2 regions of the Priestia sp. P5 genome follow, and region 2 is predicted to be linked to the other one. Evidence: riboswitches for the same ligand, from Rfam matches in the RefSeq annotation. Region 2 holds a riboswitch; the other holds the start of a gene.
What was found. A riboswitch is a leader RNA that binds a small molecule or an ion and turns the genes downstream of it on or off. The one in region 2 is predicted to bind preQ1.

Region 1: linked by a shared signal. The riboswitch ahead of queC (7-cyano-7-deazaguanine synthase QueC) and the one ahead of MMB69_RS24745 (QueT transporter family protein) in region 2 are both predicted to bind preQ1.

The regions. Positions count from the first base shown of each region.
Region 1 covers NZ_JAKWFJ010000002.1:686,296-690,723, reverse strand. Annotated here, with positions in the region: gene queF (preQ(1) synthase) at 2-499, opposite strand; gene queE (7-carboxy-7-deazaguanine synthase QueE) at 598-1,329, opposite strand; gene queD (6-carboxytetrahydropterin synthase QueD) at 1,322-1,762, opposite strand; gene queC (7-cyano-7-deazaguanine synthase QueC) at 1,762-2,424, opposite strand; PreQ1 riboswitch class I at 2,655-2,698, opposite strand; gene MMB69_RS20235 (GerAB/ArcD/ProY family transporter) at 2,771-3,892, opposite strand; gene MMB69_RS20230 (hypothetical protein) at 3,919-4,155, opposite strand; gene MMB69_RS20225 (Ger(x)C family spore germination protein) at 4,167-4,428, opposite strand, start outside.
Region 2 covers NZ_JAKWFJ010000005.1:107,413-111,840, reverse strand. Annotated here, with positions in the region: gene MMB69_RS24755 (YitT family protein) at 1-774, opposite strand, end outside; gene MMB69_RS24750 (Lrp/AsnC family transcriptional regulator) at 1,155-1,565, opposite strand; PreQ1 riboswitch class I at 1,762-1,806, shown strand; gene MMB69_RS24745 (QueT transporter family protein) at 1,816-2,304, shown strand; gene MMB69_RS24740 (hypothetical protein) at 2,741-3,190, shown strand; gene MMB69_RS24735 (hypothetical protein) at 3,262-3,507, shown strand; gene MMB69_RS24730 (hypothetical protein) at 3,535-3,975, shown strand; gene MMB69_RS24725 (DHA2 family efflux MFS transporter permease subunit) at 3,940-4,428, opposite strand, start outside.

The DNA.
Region 1 (4,428 bases), on a different contig from region 2:
ATTAACGATTATCAATTGTTTCTGGGTATAAATCATGATTCATCAGGCGATAATTAGCCATTTCTTCATACTTCGTACCGGGACGGCCATAGTTTGTATATGGATCAATTGAAATCCCGCCGCGCGGTGTGAATTTTCCCCATACTTCAATATATCTTGGATTCATCAGTTTAATTAAGTCATTCATAATAATGTTCATACAGTCTTCATGGAAATCTCCATGGTTACGGAAGCTGAACAAATAAAGCTTTAACGACTTGCTTTCTACCATTTTTTCATCTGGAATGTAGCTAATATAAATGGTTGCGAAATCCGGCTGACCTGTTTTTGGACATAAGCTCGTAAATTCCGGACAGTTGAATTTCACAAAATAATCACGATTTGGGTGTTTGTTATCAAATGCTTCTAGAATCTCTGGTGCATATTCAAACAAATAGTTTGTTCCTTGATTTCCAAGGAGTGATACACCTTCTAATTCTTCATCTTTTCGACCGCTCATTTGCATTTCCTCTCTTTCTACGATTGTCATTCTAACAGCGTTTTTTTATTTTGTATATATCTGTTTTTATTTTTCTTTGTAAATTTTTTGCTATACGCTTACACGCCTCGTTTATTTCCCCAAACAAGGGCGTGAACCTGCGGCAGAACTCTTACATCGTTCATGTTTTTAGCTGCTACTGCCTTATCAATTAACCACTCATACTTTTTAAGCAATTCTTGTGTTAACGACGCATTATCGATTGTCGTTAAGTCCTCGTTGCCTACTTGAACAAAAAATGGAACCTCAGGATAACGTTCATGAACAGACGCTGCATACTCAAAGTCCTCATCATTAAATACAACGACTTTTATGCTTATATGCGCCATGCGTTTTTCCTTTATTAATGTCTCTATAATATCGTCTAATACGGAGAAATTTGTTTTCATTAATGAACTTGGAGGCTTAGGAGAAATCGTTAAATCATCGATCTTTAGAAACCAATCCTGATAACGGCTTCCCTGTGTTTCAAGAGCTGCTTTTACCCCATGACTGTGCAAAAGCTCTACAAGTGAACCAATCGCCTTGATAAGCGCAGGGTTTCCTCCAGAAATGGTGACGTGATCAAAGCACTCTCCTCCAATTTCTTTTAGCTCCGTCCAAATTTGTTCTGCTGTTAGCTGACGAATATCGTTTTTAGCTGATCCATCCCATGTAAAAGCTGAATCACACCAGCTGCAGGAATAATCACAACCGGCGGTACGAACAAACATCGTCTTACGTCCTACAACCATTCCTTCCCCTTGAATTGTTGGTCCGAATATTTCAAGTACTGGAATTGTATTAGCCACGTTTTTTCACCTTCTTTGGGCGGTAAACTACGTAACTTGTCGGCGTTTCCCGCACGAATACTTGTACGCAAGAAGGCTTATTTGGTAGTGTGTCTAGATATTCTTGAACCAACTCATAAATTTTACGGGCAACAACTTCAGTTGTAGGAAAATCATTTGGATTTTCTTCGTTAAAGATAGAATGATCGTTCAATAATGTATGATCAAATTGACCAGAAACAATTTTTTTCAATAGCGCAAAGTTTACTAAAAAGCCCGCTTCGTCTAATGTATCTCCGGCAACAGTTAGATTTACAAAATACGTATGTCCATGGACTTGACGGCATTTACCTGCTTCTGTGTGAGGAACAAAATGTGCCGCAGCAAACTGCATATCTTTGTTCAGTTCATATTCATAGTCATGAAACACTTGAGGATACATTTGTTGCAGCATTATTTTTCTCCTCCTTCTTTTGTTTGCAGGTATTGATCTAATCCACGCTTTCGCAATTGACATGCGGGACATTCACCGCATCCGTCAGCAACAATACCGTTGTAGCACGTTAACGTTTTTTCACGCACATATTCAAGCGCTCCTAGCTCATCCGCTAATGCCCACGTTTCTGCTTTATCAATCCACATAAGCGGCGTATGAATCACAAACTCAAAGTCCATTGATAAATTAAGCGTGACGTTTAACGATTTCACAAATACGTCTCGACAGTCTGGATATCCTGAAAAATCAGTTTCACAAACGCCTGTTACGATATGACGGCCTCCGCTGTTTTTAGCCAGTACGGCTGCAAATGATAAAAATAACAGATTGCGGCCATCCACAAACGTTGTAGGCAACTCTCCTTCTTTTTGCTCGATCTCAATATCATCTCGCGTTAAGGCATTTGGTGCTAATTGATTTAAAAGTGACATATCTAGTACGGTATGCTTCACACCTAAATCAGCTGCGATATCTTTTGCTACCTCTATCTCTTGACTATGACGCTGACCGTATTGAAAAGTAACCGTTTCTACTTCTTTAAAGTTTTTCAAAGCCCAAAACAGACATGTTGTACTATCTTGACCTCCGCTAAATACAACAATCGCTTTTTCATTTTTCATCATTATTGTTCGTCTCCTTTTTGATTGAAATCAAAAGAAGAAGAAACTTTATTGAACCGTTCGTTCCCTTTGTGACTAATTTTATAACACAAAAAAGAGACTGCTCTTTTCCAGCAATCTCCCTAAAAAGCAACTAAGATACACGTCCTTACCAAACACGTCAAAAAGACGTGTTAATAGAAAAGCACGTGAAAGAAGACACGCTAAAACCGTGTCTTTTGTCATCAACGATGATCTTAGTTTTTTATAGAGGGAGTTTTCGAACCTCTCCCGTACGTATACAAACGTGTACGGCGTTTCTTCTTGAATTGTCATCGTATACTATACCACATGTGTATAAATAATGCTATGTTTGTTGGCTTCTATCGCCTTTAGCTGCCTTATTTTTCTTTATATAAGAAAGCGCAATAAATAACAACGGAAAACAGACGCTTAGTACAAATAAATAAAACGGCCAGTAATATTTTTCAAAATAATTGAAGTACGCTGTATTGGGAATAATGTAATACGCCACGCCTGTAATAATTAGGCCTAAAGGAAAGCTTAAAAAATTGCGCACCCGTAAATTACACAATTGGACGATACTTAACTGAATAGCATAGAACACAATGACAACTTTAAAAAAGATAGATAACATCCAAATAATAGCTACTAATACTTCAACATGCTGAATCGTTGCACCCAACGAAATCATTTTCCCTAATAAATAAACTGGATAACTGTGCATCGATGCAATATTCGCGCCAAGAGCTAATATACAAGCCGCAACTGCAATCGTAATCGTCAAGCCCGATGCGACAGTGCCGATAACAAACATTTTTTTTACCTTTTTTCCACCTTTTACATGAGGCGTAATCATTAGAATAAAAATCAATTCCATAAACGGGTTTCCTAAAAAATAAGTGGTCCCTAATACTAAATCACCCATGCTGAATTCAAAAAAAGGATAAAGACGATCAATTTTCATCTGAGGAATATTTAAAACAATTAACAATAAAAAGGGGACCACAATCCACGGCAAAAAGATTTCCGCGGTTCTAGCTACCACTTCAATACCTAAATACCCTCCGTATATAACAGCTAAAAGAACAAGAGCATGAATCCACGTAGGCAGCGTTTCAGGGACAATTTGAGTCGTCATAAACGTACTGATGTCTCGAAGCGAAAACGTAGATTGAATGAACATGAAGAAAATGTAAATAAGAGAAATACACGTTCCGGCATAACGACCGAGCGCCTTTTTAGCTATTTGAATGAATGTTTGCTGAGGGTAACACTGAATCAGCCATAAAAGCACCGCAACGATTAAAAGTGCAAAGCCAATAGCAAGCACACCGCAAAACCACGCATTTTGTCTATTCGTCTCTAATAATGTAGCCGGAACTGCCAAGATGGCGCTTCCGATACAAAAAACATAAATTAGAAAAAGAAATTGTTTCGGACTAATATATTCTTTTATTTGCATCATACACACCTTCTCTCCTACATGCTTGCTCACGTGAATAACAGATGATGAACGGTTCTAGTAAGAGGCTTAATTAGTGCCTCTAAAAAGTACAGAGGCGTAGGAACTTCTTTACGGAGTGTAATCGCTCCCCAAAAGAATAGACCCAAACCTATGAGACAAAGGTAGACGACTATTTCACGGTAATACTTTTCCTTTCGGAAGTTGATCATGATTTTTTTAGTCAAATAAGCAAGCAGTACAAGTAAGGCGATAAATCCCTCCATTTTCTTTCTCCTTAATGCTTCATTTGCTTCATATATGAGTTATTTAGCGTGCCTAAGCGACGGATTTGAACTTTTGCATCTAAATCGACGGTTAAATCCTCTGCGTAAATTCTGTTCCAGTCTCTTTTCATTTTGTACCATCTTTTCACATCTTGTCTGTAAAACGCTTCGCCAAAACCAAAGATATCGCTTTTATAGGTTTTTTGAGCTTTTTCCACCGCGTCATTCATTTTTTCTTTTACGTCGGCTGCTGTTTTTCGTTCGAGCATATTG
Region 2 (4,428 bases):
AGAATTCGGGTCAATTTGCTGGATTTTCTTTTTAATTTTTAATAGCTCGTTCTTTTTAATAACAACGTAAATAATGCGTTTATCTTTGTTGGCGTAGTAGCCATATCCGTAAAAGATGGTGGCTGCATTTCCAAATTCACTGGTAATAACTTGTGCTATGTCTTTGTACTGATCAGACATAATCGTCATAGCTTTTTTGTTGTGGAAACCTTCGATAACAACATCGACGATTTTAGCACAAAGATAGACGAATATAAAAGTATAGAGTGTGTTGTTGACGCCAATAGCAAAAACCGAGGCTAAAATAATGACGCTGTCCATATAGAACATGCTTTTAGAAATATTATAACCTTTTGTATAGTTTAATAAATAAGCTAAAAGCGTTGTTCCACCGGTAGATCCATCCGCGATAAAAATGAGAGCAAGTCCTGTTCCCATTAGTAAAGCCCCGAATACAATTCCTAAAATCATGTCGTGAACGTGAAAAGGAATATAGCTGACTAGACCGAGGAAAACGGACGTCATGACGGCTCCTAGAATCGTATAAAGAATCGTTTTTTTGGTTAGAAATTTATAGGCTAAGGCAATAAATATAAGGTTTACAAGAAATGTGCTGATACTTGTAGGGATATGAAATAAATAATATAAAACAAGAGCAATACCAACTGTACTTCCGTCACCTAATTTATTTGGAATGACGAAAAAATCAATGGATGCAGCAACTAAAAGTGCTCCAACAATAATTAAGATGATGTCTTTATAGATTGTTTTCAATATGCAAACCTCCCTGATTATTAGGATATTTTCATGTGAAATCTTGTTTTTACTAGTGTTTCACAAATGATAAAATAAAAAACGTCTTAGAAATTGTCTAGTTATAAAACTGATCAACTTCTAAGACGAAGAATTACGATACGTGTATGGGTCTTGATCCGGCTTTTCCATGCTTCGATGTCACCGATTATATAAACCTCTGACCGCTATGTCAACGCTATGAGAGATGTTCAACTTTTCAAAAAATAGAAGGCGGTTTCCTACATAAAAAAGAATCCTTTGCGACGATGCAAAGGATTTTCAAATTTATTGGAATAGGGGGAATACGTTATTAGAATTGCCATTTTCATAAATTAATATACCTTTATTTTTTAAAAAAATTATTTGTTAATGACAATTGAAAGTTTGTAATTCACATGCTGATTTAGCTCTGTCAAAAAATCATTTAATTCTTCATTTGAATGAAATTTGCATTCTAGTAAGTAGCAGCCATCGCCGCTGATTTTAAAGTTGTTGATGACGTACTTCTGCTGACTTTCTAAAAATGTAAGGTAGGGGTGGTGATGAATGCTCTGCGTATAGATATTTAAAAATGCATGGACGGTGTAGCCAAGTTTTCGTTCATCAATGTTAATTGTATAGCCTTTGATAATGCCTTCATCTTCTAACTTTAATACTCTAGCAGAAGCGGCTTGTCCGGTTAAATGCACTTTTTCTCCTAATTCTTTCATCTTCATACGTCCATTTTTTGATAGCTCTTCTAGTATGCGCTTATCTGTATTATCTAACATCACTACAAATCCTTTCGTATTTCAAATCAAAAGGGTTAACTACTTTATGTCACCTATGTATACGGATACGTCTTCTATTTTATACTAAAGAAAAGTAAGAAAAAAGGGCAGTCAATGTTCAAGATATAGAAAGCGGCAGTAGTTTGCAAACAGCTAGATTGACGAAAGCTTAAGCTTGCTGTATGATTCTTTGAGTGTTTACGTGGTTCGTAACCATCCCACGTTAAAAAACTAAGGAGAGAATAGTAAGATGAATATAAGAACACTTTGCGTCAACGGTCTTTTAGCTGCTATGTATATTGCTGTCAGCATGTTAATTCAGCCGTTTGGCTTCACCAATATCCAATTTCGTATATCGGAAATGTTCAATCATTTGATTGTATTTAATAAAAAGTACGTGTACGGCATTGTACTAGGGGTATTTCTGACGAATTTGTTTTTTTCACCAATGGTCGCTTATGATCTGGTGTTTGGGGTAGGACAATCTGTACTATCATTACTCATTACCATTTTTTCTATGCGCTACATTAAAAATATGTGGGCTCGTATGCTTATTAATACACTTGTGTTTACGTTTACGATGTTTATTATTGCGTTTGAACTGCACCTAGCATTTGAGTTACCATTTTTCTTTACATGGCTAACAACAGCTGTTGGTGAGTTTGTTGTTATGCTTGTTGGAGCACCAATTATGGCAGCAATTAATAAACGTGTACAATTTAATAAGCTAGTTGGATAAAAAAGATGGGGCTGTGATAAATCTCACAGCCCCATCTTTTTTTCTTTGTTATTCTATAAGTGTAGTGATAAACCCCTTATTATTGAAGAGCTTTTCACGCATGGACAAATTACCCATATCTAGCATGTGAAAAGAGCAGGTCGCGTTTGCGTTCTGCTCTTTTTGCGTAAGGAAATAGCGAGTATTCGATTAGATTATTTTGAAAGAAGAAGTGACAAATCTCACAGCGCGTTCTTTTTTCTTTTGTTACGATATACATATAGTTGGCAAACTCCTTATCGAAAAGTTTTTCGCACAACAACACATTACCTATGCGTAGCAATTAAAAAAGCAGACCGAAAAGGTTTGCTTTTTTAATTGTGTATTTTTACCATTAAATTACTAATTTGAGTTATAATTGTAAGGTAATTTTTGTTACTAGAGAGGGGATTATTTTTTGAGCAGAAAGTTAGGAGTTCTTATTTTATTAGCGTTAGCCATCGTGTTTTCCGGATGTTCAAAAGAAGAAGGCAACGTTCCTTTAAAAGAGCTAGAAAAGATCCATATTAACGTCATCAAAGAACAAAAGATGAAGCAAGGGATTTCATATGAAATGGAATTAGTAAACAAGAGCGATTTGACCATCAAACAAAACAATGTCTTTTTATCCTATCCTTTAAAAATGAAAAACGGTTATTCTGAAAATAAATTTAAGGTATTAGCAGAAGGTAATAAATTAAATATTAAGCCAAAACAAAAAGTGCAGTTAACTGTATTTCTTCCTTATAAAGGAATTAATAAAGAAGCGTTAGCTATTGATGAGCCTGACGTAAAGTGCATAGGATATTGGAATAAGCTTGATGACTACCATCAATTTTCTTTTGGAGGATCCTTGAAGCAAGAGTAATAGAAAGTTTTTTGTTAAATAGTGGAACTTGAAAGGTGTGAAATCGTATATAAACCAAGGGGGAGATTTCATTGAAGAGATATGGACTATTTATCATTAGCTTCATTGTGTTGCTAGGTAGCTTTCAACTGCTATCAGGCATGATTCTTACGCTTTTGCATGTTCCAGAAAGCGCGGATATGTGGAGTTCAATTGAAGGTTTATCAAGTAAAGTAATGTTTGGCAGTCATTCACCTAGCTTTGCTTTTGTAATTCCCGTTTTAGCAGCTACAGCCGCTTTTTTTATTTCTAAAAAACGGGTTAGGAAAAGTGCATAAGGGATTGACAAAGGCGGTGAATGAACAGTGAGTGTAGACACGGATAGATTAATTAGCTTCTTTATTTTATGGGGAACACCCGCTGTTTTTAGTATAATAGAGTACTTTAAACTGAGTAAAATTGAAAAAAAAGAAGCGATACGAGACTTAATATCTTTAAAATCTATTGCAACAACAGGATTTATATTGATTGGAGGAGTGATGGCGAGTTTAGGTAGAGTATTATCTCTGCTGCCTCTGCACATTATAGGTACTTTTATTTTAGCTATTGGTGGTATCGTGGGCGCTATTGAAGCATGGAAAACAGAAAAAAAAGAGAGGTGTTATTATCCTTGTTTTCATAGTATCTATGATTGCTTTTACATTTGTGATATAAATTCTGCATGTAACAAGAGCTGCTCAAATTATGAGCAGCTTTTATCAGTTTCTTATTTATTGCGTTTCGAGCTGCTGATCTTTTTTCTTTAACGTAAGAGCGAGAAGGAACGAAACGACGGCGAAAGCGATGGCTACATAATAGACGGTATGAACTCCGCTTGTCATACTTTTTATTTGTAACAGCGTTTTATTCGTTTCATTTGATTGTTGAATAAAGTGCTGAGAAGCCATGGTCATAATACTTGTATACAAAGCGGGTCCAATTGCGCCTGAAACTTGGTTAATCGTATTTGAAATGGCTGAACCGTGAGCGTGAAGAGGTTTAGGTACTTGATTTAAAGCAAGCGTCATCACGGGTCCTATGCTTAAACCTACGCCAATTGTAAAGGCAGCGTATAAAATAGCTGCGGTCATCGTAGTTGTTTCACTGGAAATGGTAGTGAACAAACTTAAAATAAATGTTAAAAGGATTAAGCCTGTTAAAAGCAGCGGTTTAAATCCAATTTTATCAAACAAACGTCCTCCGACCATAGCTGTTAGAGC